3 regions of the Vibrio sp. R12-SW3-ISO1 genome follow, and region 2 is predicted to be linked to each of the others. Evidence: predicted binding sites of a transcription regulator. Region 2 holds the regulator's gene; each other region holds the start of a gene.
The links. The regulator CRP, encoded in region 2, controls carbon source genes, mostly activating them, when cyclic AMP is high. The targets are predictions, from matches to a motif close to TGTGANNNNNNTCACA.

Region 1 (4,269 bases), on a different contig from region 2:
GTCACTGCGCCAATCTTTGGCCAGCTCAACCGCCGCTTTGGTCAAATGACCTTGGTGCATTTGCAACTTACTTTCAAAACGTTCGAACAAGGTAAACGCGTCGGCAGTACCACCGGCAAATCCCGCAAGTACCTTGTTGTTGTACAAACGGCGAACTTTACGTGCGTTGCCTTTCATCACTGTGTTACCCAGTGATACTTGTCCATCACCAGCAATGACGACTTTGTTGTTACGACGTACGGATACAATGGTAGTCACGGTGGGGCCTCATACTTTATTCATTTGGATGTTAGTCTTTATATGAGGCTATGAAAAACAGAATTCAAGGGTAGAAAAGACATCGCCCCGACAAGAAGCCGGGGCGATGTTTTTACTTTGAACGCATTAGACGTCGGCGTTTATTGTGCTTCTTTCCAAATCGCACAAGGCTCGATTTTGGCGCGCTGTAACTTGTGCTTATCACGCTCTGCGTCACGCTTAAATTTGTATGGGCCAAGCACCACACGATACCAACTGCTGTCTTCTTTTTTGCGAATTTTGCTGTTGATGCCTTGGAAAGCAATATCCAGCTTACGCGCTTCAGCTTGCTGCGCGGTTTTATACGCGCCGCACTGCATGATGTAGGGAATCTCAGACACCACCAGCTCTTTGGCTGTCACTTCCACTTCACGACTCGGCAACGACTCGACATAGTCCCACTTCTCTTCTGGCGGAGGAGGGAGAGTTTGGCTGCTTTTCACTTTGGGTTTCGGGGTAGGCTTCGCGGATTGAACCACCGGCGCAGGCGGCTCAGGATCGCTACTGAGTAGATACAACCCATAACCGAACGCCGAGACCAAGACGATGGCCAACAAACCACTGCGCCACGGTTTCTTGCGGCGCGGGGCGGCTTTTTTAGTCGGCTTACGGCTACTGCCGCGCTTTACGTAATCTCTATTCGCCACAACTGATTATCAAACCATTTAATACAACTGCTCGCTATGTTAAAGCAGATTTGTGTGTGAGGACAGACCGGAATTGGAAGCGGCTCAGCAAAACTGGCCGCAAAGTGGCGCAGCCAGGGCGACCGGCGGTTCAATGACCGTTCAAGTCGTCTAGAGGACGCGCGGCGGCGCGGCGCTATCTCGAATCACCAGTTCTGTTTCGAGCAGTCGAGAGCCGGCACGCACGTCGTGGCCACGGAGGATCTCAAGCATCATCAGCATCGCCTGACGCCCGATTTCATAACGCGGCTGAGAAATCGTCGTGAGTGGTGGATCGCAGTATTGCGCAAACTGAATGTCATCAAAACCCACAACCGATAGATCTTGTGGCACGCGAAGTCCGAGCTTTTTCGCTTCCTGAATCGCGCCAATCGCCATCATATCATTGTGACAAAAAACCGCTGTCGGCGGCTCAGATAAGGCCAACAACTGACGAATCGCCTTCGCACCATCTTCAAATGTGAAGTTGCCTTCTGCGCAATAGTGTTCGTTCATCGTTAGGCCTGCGCGGCGCAACGCTTGTTGATAACCCTGGTGACGGAACTGACACAGTAGAGCACTCTCTGGCCCCGAAATCTGCGCGACACGGCGATGCCCCATCTGAGTCAGGTAGTTGACCGCTTCAAATGCGGAAGTGAGGTTATCAATATGCACGGTGGGCAACTCTAACTCAGGCGCAAATTCGCACGCCATGACCATCGGCGGCAGATTCTTTTGTTCTGCCTTGCTAACATCAAACGGTAAATCCGTACCGAGCAGCAGCATGCCATCGGCCTGCTTAGTGAATACCAAGTTCACAAAAGAGCTTTCACGCTTTCTTTGTTGGCCGCTGTCCCCAAGCAATACGATGTAACCGTGCTCCATAGCCGCATCTTCAATGCCACGAATGATTTCGGTGTAATAGGGATCGCAAATGTCTGGGATGATCGCGATGATGGTCTTTGATTCGTTTCTACGCAGATTGCGCGCCAGCGAGTTGGGTGAGTAGCCAGCTTCAAGCACCGCCTCTTCGACGCGTTTTCTCGTCGCAGAAGAGACTTTCTCGGGATTCATCAACGCCCGTGATACCGTCGCCGTCGACACTCCCGCAAGCTGGGCAACATCCTTCATTGTCGCCATAAGTTATTAACCCTCTTAATTAAAGATGTAGCGCTTTAGCCACCTAAACCTTGTTGCCTTGATCATAGCGTCTGGTGTGGTGATGACGGGGTCAATCCTGCACCGCTTATGATGATGGTAGGCTGATGCCCACTCTTATTGGCAGCGAAAAGCAATCGTTTGGCTCTTGCCAAGGTTCGCTTCGCCTATCCCTTTCCAAACAACTAGTTTATTCATTTCGAAACAGAAAGTTACGGGATATTTAACAAAACCCGAACTATAAAAGAGAGCCAGATCACAAATAAATGAAAAAGAACGAAATCAGCTCACAGCGCCTATCGTCCCTGCCCCTATTTAAACTAATCGGCGTGTTAGCTCAAGTCTTGAGGCTCGATATCGACCGACCAACGGACCTTTTTCGCGCTCGGCAGCAACTCGATAGCCGGCTTAGCACTGGCTAGCAGCTTTTGCATTAACGAGCGCTGCTCGGTTTGCAGCAGTAATTGCCAACGGAACTTACCCGCACGTTTGGCAAGCGGGGCGGGTGTCGGGCCCAGCACCATGCAGCCGGAATCAAACAGAGGGTGGGATTCTAAAGTAAAGCGGACTTGGCGTAGGAACTCTTCCACCAGCTCAGATTGGTTCGCCTCCGCACGAAACAGCGTTAAAAACGAATACGGGGGCAACGCCGCCAGTTTTCGCTCTGCTAAGGCCACCTCGGCGAAGTCCCGATAACTCTTTTTCAACAGTGCTTGCAATAGGCTGTGCTCTGGGTGGTGGGTTTGCAACAACACTTCACCGGGTTTACTGGCACGCCCCGCTCGGCCTGCCACCTGAATGAATAGCTGGGCTAAACGCTCAGAGGCTCGAAAGTCGCTGCTGTAGAGTGAGCCATCGACATCCAACAGCGCCACCAGCGTCACATCCGGGAAATGGTGCCCTTTGGCGAGCATTTGCGTGCCGATCAGAATCTGATATTCACCGCGTCGAATGGCGCTTAACGCCTCTTCTAGGCTGCCTTTGCGCCGCGTGCTGTCGCGGTCAATACGAATGGTTTTCTGCTCTGGAAAGAGCGTATGCAGTTGTTTCTCTAGCTGCTCGGTTCCCACCCCAACAGTGACCAGTTGAGTGGAACCACACCCTTGGCACTGGTGGATCGTCGGCTGCTGAGAGCCACAGTGGTGACAGCGAATTTCGCTGCTGTGCTGATGGTAGGTGTAGTAGGCGTCGCAGCGCTTGCATTCCGCGATCCAGCCACATTCGTGACACATCAGAGCCGGGGAAAAGCCGCGTCGATTTAAAAACAGCATCACCTGATTGCCTGCGTTGAGGTGCTTGCGCATTTGAGCGATCAGTGGCGCAGAGAGGCCCCCCTCTAAATAGAGCCCTTTGACGTCAATCACTTGATTGGTGGTGGGCACCGCACTGCCTGCTCGGCGAGACAAATGCAGATGATGATATTTGCCAGACAGCGCATTGTGCAGCGTTTCTAACGCGGGCGTTGCTGAACCAAGCACAATCGGGATCTGCTCTTTGTTGGCGCGCATGACCGCCACATCGCGCGCATGGTAGCGCAAGCTATCTTGCTGCTTGTAAGAGCTATCGTGCTCTTCATCGACAATAATAATGCCCAGATCAGCAAAAGGCGTCAGCAATGCAGATCGCGTCCCAATCACAATGCCGGCCACTTTATCGCGCGCGCACAACCAGGCATTGAGGCGCTCGGTGTCATTCAATCCAGAATGGACTACCTCAATCGGCACGTTAAAACGCTTTCGAAAGCGATTAATGGTTTGCGGCGTCAGGCCGATTTCCGGCACCAACACCAAAGCCTGCTGACCCCGTTCGAGGACTGGCTTAATCATGTTGAGGTACACCTCGGTTTTACCTGAACCGGTCACCCCTTCGAGCAAAAAGCAGCCAAAACCGCTGAAACTGTTGACCGTCGCGATGGCGATCGCTTGCTCTTCATTCAGCTTTGGTTTCTCGACATCGGCTTCAATGTCAGCACCCCACTTAGCAAAATGAGGCTTGCGCTCAATCGACTCAATCCAACCTTTGTCTGTCAACGCGCGCAGCACACTAGTGCTGACCTCTTCATCAATAAAACGTTGGTGTGACGTCGGTCCGTGTTGCAGCATCTGCATCACTTTGGCTTGCTTAACCGCTCGGCCAAACCCATGCATCA
Region 2 (4,269 bases):
ACAACACCCACATTAAACCGAAAAATACTTGCAGTGTTACCTCTGAAAACGTGTCTTTTATAAAGAACCGACGTCCTAAACATCCATTTACCACAACTAGAACCTTTGATTCTCTTTGAATCCCACTGACATAACCTATAATTATTATTAGCTTATTAGAATTTTGGTTTTCGATGAAATGGTGAACTAGCTACAAATAAGCACGCCCGATCATACTGCATCAATCACAAAGATATGCAGTATATAGAGTATTAACATATCAATAAAGTACTTCCCTTCTCATTATACTACGTAGTTAAAATGCAACTTGCGAAAATAAGAATACTGACGAGTAGCAAACTGCTCAAGGGGCACACTCGCCTTCGTTTTGGTGATATAGTGCGAACATACAAGGACAGGTATTACACATAAGGTTTGTCATGTCAGCAAAACACCCCATTATTGCCGTAACGGGCTCTTCCGGTGCGGGCACAACCACGACCTCTGAAGCGTTTCGCAAAATGTTTAACATGATGCGCGTGAAACCGGCTTGGGTGGAAGGGGACAGTTTCCACCGCTTTACGCGCCCAGAAATGGATGTCGAGATCCGCAAAGCGCGCGAGCAAGGACGCCACATCAGCTACTTTGGTCCGCAGGCGAACGACTTCCCTGCGCTGTCTGAGTTTTTTAAGCAGTATGGCAATGAAGGCACAGGGCAAATTCGTCGCTACTTGCACACCTTCGATGAAGCCGTGCCCTACAATCAAATGCCGGGTACCTTCACGCCGTGGCAAGATTTGCCGGAAAATTCTGACGTGCTGTTCTACGAAGGACTGCATGGCGGCGTGGTGGATGGTGAGGTCAACGTCGCCCAACACGTCGACTTTTTGATTGGCATGGTGCCGATTGTGAACTTGGAGTGGATTCAAAAATTCGTCCGTGACACGCGCGATCGCGGTCACTCACGCGAAGCGGTAATGGACTCGATTGTCCGCTCGATGGATGACTACCTCAACTACATTACCCCGCAATTTTCGCGTACCCACATCAACTTCCAACGCGTGCCGACCGTCGATACGTCCAACCCACTTAACGCTAAAGGCATCCCAAGTTTAGATGAAAGCTTTGTGGTGATCCGCCTGCGCGGCATCAAACAGGTCGACTTCCCATATCTGCTCGCTATGATTGATGGCTCTTTCATGTCGCGCCACAACACTATTGTCGTGCCGGGGGGTAAGATGAGTTTTGCGATGGAGCTCATCGTCAGACCTATCCTACAGCAGCTTATCGAGACGGGTAAAATTGGCTAGCGATCAGTCCTAAGACCCGTTTACTTGTCATACCGTGATCATGTGCACATTTTTGCGTAAACAATCACCAACTTGACACGATTAAAATCAAGAAATCCCTTTTGAAAAAGGCTACTATTTGTAACCGAAACAAAGATGGCTTGCAGCATTGAATAAGTGCTCTTATCCTAAAAAGCCTTGTTCAAGGCTTCGCGCCTTTTACTGGCGCGACAAAAATGGAAAGCGGCAAGCGTACCCTGCAGAGGAAGTGAGATATTATGGTTCTAGGTAAACCTCAAACCGATCCAACATTAGAGTGGTTCCTGTCACATTGTCATATTCATAAGTACCCATCAAAAAGCACATTGATCCACGCCGGTGAGAAAGCAGAGACGCTTTACTACATCGTCAAAGGCTCTGTGGCGGTACTGATTAAAGACGAAGAAGGTAAGGAAATGATCCTTTCTTACCTAAACCAAGGTGACTTTATCGGTGAACTTGGTCTATTTGAAGAAGATCAAGAGCGTACCGCTTGGGTTCGCGCTAAATCACCTTGTGAAGTTGCAGAGATCTCATTCAAGAAGTTCCGTCAGCTTATCCAAGTCAACCCTGACATCCTAATGCGTCTATCTGCGCAAATGGCAAGCCGCCTACAAGTGACGAGCCAGAAAGTCGGTGACCTCGCCTTCCTAGACGTGACAGGCCGCATCGCGCAAACGCTACTTAACCTAGCGAAACAGCCAGATGCAATGACGCACCCAGACGGCATGCAAATCAAGATCACTCGTCAAGAGATCGGTCAGATTGTCGGCTGTTCACGCGAGACCGTTGGCCGTATCTTGAAGATGCTTGAAGAGCAAAACCTGATCTCCGCCCACGGTAAAACCATCGTCGTCTACGGCACGCGATAGGGTATTAGAGGCGAGTTCCTAGTGGCTAGTTCCTAGAGAAAACCTTTAAAGATTAAGAAAGCCACCCTGTCTACCAGCGGTGGCTTTTTATTTACCACTACCTATTACCCATCACCCATTTCACCAGCCCCCCTCTAGGAACTAGCAACTAGGCACTAGGAACTTCCCCCATCCGTACTCTCAAATATCTTATCCGCTGAAGCCGCGACAAACCCTGGGTAGAGCTCACCATTACTCATCGGATAGCGTTTGGCGAATTCGTAGAAGCCACCTGGGGTCACTTGCGTACCGTCACTAAAGCTCACCTCGACTTTGTCTGCCATGGTGGACGATTGCTCAAGCAGTACCTCTGGTGAGCCTTTCACTTCGCCGCCCGACTCATTGATGACAAAACCCGCTTGGCGCAGGTGCTCATTCACCGCCGCGACCTCGTCAAATGCCTTGAGCTGATTAACGCTTACGGTGAAATGGTTAGCCCCATAGCCGTGCGCCGCAAGCCATGCTGCGTACTCACTCTCTTGGGCGAGGGTTTGAAAATCTTCATAGCTGAGATCCCACAAACGGCCCGCATACAAAAACTCATGGCTTTGCAGTGCGGATGCCTCCACTTGTGCCACCAGCTTGCTGACAATGCGTTGCAGCGGCGCTGAGCACTCTTCGACTTTCAGCTCACTGATGAACACTTTTGGCAACGTCGGATCGGCGTGCTCGTAGTGCTTGGCGACCAAGTGTTTGCTCTCAAAAAGATAATCACCACACGCTTGGTAACCCAGCGCAATAAATGGCGCAGCCAATGTCTCGATACCGAGCGGCGCGATGTTAAAGGTGCGCAGCGCAATATGGTCATTGATCAGCGGCTCATCTTCTTCTAAAAGCTGATGAACCTTGGCCGCTTGAGGGCATAGACGGGAAATATAGTCTTGCCACAGTAAATCGAACAGTTGAGCAGGCGTCATAACGTCTCCATGTTAATCGTGAAGCTGAATCGTAAAGCTAGTTCTTTAAAAGAATGGCTTAATCACAAACCTAGCAATGAATCGAACACCTTGGGCTCCAAGTGAGCCCAAGGTGCCTCTTACAGTTCTACACCCGGGCTTAACGCCTCAGGCAGCAAGGTGTGCTCGCCTTCCATCGATGCCATAGGGTAAGCGCAATAGTCCGCAGCGTAGTAAGCACTTGGGCGAAGGTTGCCCGAGGCGCCCGGTCCGCCAAACGGCGCATCGCCACTCGCCCCAGTTAATTGGCGGTTGCGATTGACGATCCCTGCACGAATGTGGTCAACAAAGTAGGCCCACTCATCATCATCGGTGGACACCAGCCCAGCAGAGAGGCCAAAGCGGGTGTCATTGGCCAGCTCAACCGCGCGCTCAAGACCTTGATAACGCACCACTTGCAGCAGCGGGCCAAAATACTCTTCATCTGGCAGCGCGTCGATGGCCGTGACATCAATAATCCCCGGAGTGACAAACGCTGCCTCGCCCGCTTTCGCTTCCACCAAGCTCACACCACCAAGGCTCTGCAAGTTCGCCTGTGCGTTGAGGATAAAGTGTGCCGCAGCTTTCGAAATTTGTGGGCCCATAAAAGGCGCTGGCTCTGCAAACGGCTGATCGACGCGCAGCTTGCGTGTGGCCTCAACCAAGCGATTAACCAAAGCATCGCCTTTGTCGCCCACAGGCACATAGAGACGACGCGCGCAGGTACAGCGCTGCCCAGCACTGATAAAGGCCGATTGCAAAATGGTGTAGACCGTCGCGTCCAGCTCACCGTAGTGCTCACTGATGACCATAGGGTTGTTGCCGCCCATCTCCAGTGCCAGCATCTTGTCTGGCTGACCGGCAAATTGGCGATGCAGCAGATGACCTGTATTGGCGCTACCAGTAAACAGCAGGCCATCAATGCCTTTCGACTCTGCTAGCGCAATGCCCGTCTCTTTGCCCCCTTGGACTAAATTGATCACGCCCGCAGGCAATCCAGCTTGTTGCCACAGCTTCATCGCTAGTTCACCGGTCAGCGGCGTTTGCTCTGACGGCTTGAACACCACAGTATTGCCCGCCAGCAGTGCTGGGACAATGTGACCATTGGGCAAATGA
Region 3 (4,269 bases), on a different contig from region 2:
GTGCGCTTGCAGTGCTTGCTCGGATTGCCAGATTTCATACACAACGAAATGGGCAGGATTGTCGTTGTTTTTGTGTAAATCGTAGCAAATGCACCCTACTTCTTTGCGAGTTTGCGTCACTAACTTGGCCAGAGCGCCCTCTACCTGTTCAATATCGTTCGCTTTGGCGATCACATTGGCGACGACAGTAACGGGTTGTTCAGTCATTTTGATGCCTTACAACGTGGTGATTACATCGTCTAGCGCCAAGCGCGCTTTAGGCAAGCCGTGGTTATAGTCTTCACCGTCTAGGTGGTAACCCATCGCAAGTGCGACCTCTACCACGTGACCGTCGAGCTCTTGTTTAAACTCTTCACCAATCAATGCCGGGTCCACTCCTTCCATTGGCGTAGAATCAATGCCAAGGCGAGCTAAGGTGTGAAGAATATTGCCCAGGGCTAGGTAGATTTGGGCTTTGGTCCAGTGACCATTGAAGCCGGTCTCATCGGTGTTCATGTCAGCAAACGCATAGGCACCCATAAACGCATCGTACATGTCAGCAGGTAGGTGGCCTGAGGTGACTTCAGCGTCAACACGTTTGGCGAACTTCTCCTTGGTGAACTTAGGATCGTAAGCAAACAAGATGGTGTGTGAGGCCGCGGTCGCATGCGGTTGGTTAAATTGGTGCATGTTCGCGAACGTATTATGAAAACGCTGCTTCGCTTCGTCAGACTCAACAACGATGAACTTCCAAGGTTGAGAGTTGATTGACGAGGCCGATAAACGCAATGCTTCTTTGATCACCGCCATATCTTCTGCCGAGATACGTTTGCTCGGGTCGTATTTTTTCGCGGTATAACGAGAGTTCAAATCTTGAATGATTGGGTGAGTCATGTTGGCTCCTAAATTGTCTATGTTGTACTGATGACTAGGGCTGATGTTCACAATGGTCAACCATCACTTGGCCCGCTTATCAAAAGGTTTTCTGCGCTGCGTTGAGGCAGCGAAGCGATGGCGTTACTATAAGCGCGGTCTATGAATGGAAAAAGTGTCATCCTGTCCAATCACTTTGGACGCAATCGTCCATAATCTTTCTAGGACACTGAAAAAATAAGGAAAAATGACTGATGTCTATCAAAGGGTTCCACCATGTCGCCATTATCTGCTCTGACTATTCGACGTCGAAAGCGTTCTACACACAGGTGTTAGGATTTGAAGTGATCGCGGAAAACTATCGAGCGGAAAGAGCCTCCTACAAACTGGATTTGGCTTTGCCTGGTGGTGGTCAAATTGAGCTCTTTTCCTTTCCGTCACCGCCTGAAAGACCAACCCGACCTGAAGCGCGTGGATTGCGTCATTTAGCCTTTGTCGTGGATGACGTTGAGGCGTATGGGCAATATTTAACAGAGCAAGGGGTAGAGGTGGAACCCATCCGAGTGGATGAGTTCACAGGTAAAGCCTTCACATTCTTTCAAGATCCCGATGGTTTACCGCTGGAAATCTATCAAGCTTAGTGGTGCTCATCGAGGAGCAGGGCATCAAAGCGTGGGTTGCCATGTAGCCCCTCCAAATCCGGCTCCGTATTGATCAATTCTCGAATCGAAGGACTTGATTCAATCGCCAATTCCAGATCCAGAATTGCCTGCTCTTCAATCCCCAAACGAGAGTAGGCACAAGCACGCTGATAGAGTGCAGGGCCATTATTGTTGTCGAGGTTAAGGACACGATTACACAGACTCAACGCCCAGTGGTACTCGCGAATTTCCATCGCTGCATCTGCCTTGTAGGTCAGCGCTTCAAGATCGCCCGGTCGCATGGTCAAGATCTCATCATACACATCAATTCGCTGCTCGGCGGTCGGCATACTTTGCGCCCTTAGCCATAAGTTGTGGATTTCATTAATCTTTTCAATCTCTTTGTTGTTTTCACTGATCACGCGCGTCTTACGTTTTAGATCGCGTTCCAATGCACTGAATTTCTTCTCGTACTCTTTGGCAATCGCATCGAGTCGTTTATCGGCCATGTCTTTGGTGTTGTGCTTGAACTCTCGCAGAGATTGCCAACCAACAAAGGCAATCAACGACGCGACACCGGCGATGATGTAGAAAAAGTAGGTCACGGTGACGTTGGCGTAGTTGAGGGATTTGTCGGCCACTTCGAGTTCTCGGTCGGTAATTTGAACCACCAAGCGGCGCTCTAAATCTTGTTGATCTTGGCGCAGAGCTTTGAGCTCATCGAGGATATAGCGCTCCATTAGCGGGCGATCGAGCATCTCGGAGTCGGAGTATTTTTCTTGCTCCGCGAGGGTAGGGAAACTCAGTGAGAGGAGCATGAGAAAACTAATTAGGGTTCGAATCATCGGGGGTTCCAATCGAGTCACTTAGGATAAATATAAGCATAGTTAATCATAGACGCGCGCGACATGATACTCTGAATGAAATAATTTAGTGCACTAACCATTGTTAAACTTTATGTGCAATTGTTAATTGTGTGACCTTTATCACAAAAATGCGGTTGATTCGGCGTCAGATTTGATTTTTGGTGGCGGATTTTGCTCATAATGATGGCGAATTTAATTAGAGTTCAAAGGAAATGTATCTGCACATGATTACGTCAGCGCCCTGGGTTATGTATCCGGAAATTACACAACCCCAACGCCCAACGTGGCGGTTTAGAGAGCCGAGTGATACCGATGGCGACCAGATTTTCCAACTCATCAAAGATTGTCCGCCACTGGATGTTAACTCTTCGTACTGTAACTTTCTTCAGTCTACCCACTTTGCGGACACCTGCATTTTGGTTGAGATTGATGATGAGGTGGCTGGATTTATCTCTGCCTACCGCAAGCCACAACAGCCAGATGTGCTGTTTGTTTGGCAAGTGGCGGTATCGAGCGATCACCGAGGTAAAGGCATCGCTTCGAAAATGTTAGACCGCCTGCTCGCTCGTGACACCTTGTCCGACATCAACGCGATAGAAACGACGATAACAAAGAACAATACGGCGTCGTGGATGTTGTTCGAAAAGCTGGACAAACGTCATGGCAAGCGCGGTGAGGTTTCGGTTTTCTTGGACCAAAACACCCATTTTAAAGGGGAGCACGATACTGAGTATTTGTATCGCATCCCACTTTCTCGTGCTCACGCACACTCGTCCCAATAAATAATTGAGGAACCCAAACGGTCTTATTATGGATATTTTTAATAAGCAAGAATCAAAAGTACGTTCATATTCAAACAACTTTCCGGTGGTATTCACCAAAGCCAAAGGTTGCTGGCTAGAAACTGAAGGGGGCGAGCGCTATCTCGATTTCTTAGCCGGTGCGGGCTCATTGAACTATGGCCACAACAACCCGGTACTAAAAATGGCCTTGTTGGAGTACATCGAATCTGATGGCATCACGCATGGTTTAGACATGCACTCCACCGCCAAAGCGGCGTTTCTTGACGCGTTTAATCGCATCATCCTTGCGCCGCGTGAACTCAACTATAAGCTGCAGTTTACTGGCCCAACGGGCACAAACGCGGTAGAAGCCGCGCTTAAATTGGCGCGTAAAGTGACAGGACGTAGCTCGATTGTCGCCTTTACCAATGGTTTTCATGGCTGTACTGCTGGCGCACTAGCTGCAACGGGTAACCAGCATCACCGCCAAGAAATGGGCCAAATGCAGAGCCAAGTGACGCGTATTCCGTTTGATGGTTATGCCGATATTGATGGCTTAAAACTGTTTGAAACCATGCTGCAAGATAACTCAAGCGGTATGGACAAACCTGCCGCTGTACTGCTTGAAACCGTACAGGGTGAAGGGGGGTTGAATGTGGCCTCTAACGCTTGGCTACAAAAACTCGACGCACTGTGTAAAGCCAACGGCATTCTCTTGATTGTTGATGATATTCAAGCGGGCTGTGGCCGTACGGGCACCTTCTTTAGTTTCGAACCTGCGGGGATCACCCCAGATATCGTGACGCTCTCGAAGTCGATTGGTGGTTACGGCTTACCGATGGCCGTCGTGTTGCTGCGTCCGGAACTGGATATTTGGAAGCCTGGTGAGCACAACGGTACGTTTAGAGGTAACAACCATGCCTTCGTCACCGCAGCGAAAGCGCTTGAGACCTACTGGGCCGATCCACAGTTTGAAGCCCACGTGAAAAACTGCGCCGACAAAGTGACGCAAGTGACTACTCGCAGCTTGAAGCGTCACCCTAACTTGTTTGAGCAAGTGAAAGGTCGCGGCATGATGCAGGGTATTGAGTGTGTCAACGGCGACATTGCCAGCGACATTGCGAAGCA

Region 1: cytR (DNA-binding transcriptional regulator CytR) is a predicted target of CRP. The motif match lies at 2,366-2,381, and genes of this name have one in related genera.
Region 3: ectA (diaminobutyrate acetyltransferase) is a predicted target of CRP. The motif match lies at 2,469-2,484, and genes of this name have one in related genera.

What each region holds. Positions count from the first base shown of each region.
Region 1 is NZ_JCBDGK010000044.1:13,162-17,430, reverse strand. It holds gene hslV (ATP-dependent protease subunit HslV) at 1-258, opposite strand, end outside; gene AC6R0R_RS13425 (SPOR domain-containing protein) at 399-944, opposite strand; gene cytR (DNA-binding transcriptional regulator CytR) at 1,095-2,102, opposite strand; gene priA (primosomal protein N') at 2,453-4,269, opposite strand, start outside.
Region 2 is NZ_JCBDGK010000050.1:123,447-127,715, reverse strand. It holds gene AC6R0R_RS16410 (capsule assembly Wzi family protein) at 1-94, opposite strand, end outside; gene AC6R0R_RS16405 (phosphoribulokinase) at 420-1,289, shown strand; gene crp (cAMP-activated global transcriptional regulator CRP) at 1,547-2,179, shown strand; gene AC6R0R_RS16395 (DUF1338 domain-containing protein) at 2,335-3,135, opposite strand; gene astD (succinylglutamate-semialdehyde dehydrogenase) at 3,255-4,269, opposite strand, start outside.
Region 3 is NZ_JCBDGK010000006.1:55,036-59,304, forward strand. It holds gene AC6R0R_RS01670 (putative quinol monooxygenase) at 1-207, opposite strand, end outside; gene AC6R0R_RS01675 (nitroreductase family protein) at 217-873, opposite strand; gene gloA2 (SMU1112c/YaeR family gloxylase I-like metalloprotein) at 1,107-1,493, shown strand; gene AC6R0R_RS01685 (tetratricopeptide repeat protein) at 1,490-2,311, opposite strand; gene ectA (diaminobutyrate acetyltransferase) at 2,584-3,141, shown strand; gene ectB (diaminobutyrate--2-oxoglutarate transaminase) at 3,170-4,269, shown strand, end outside.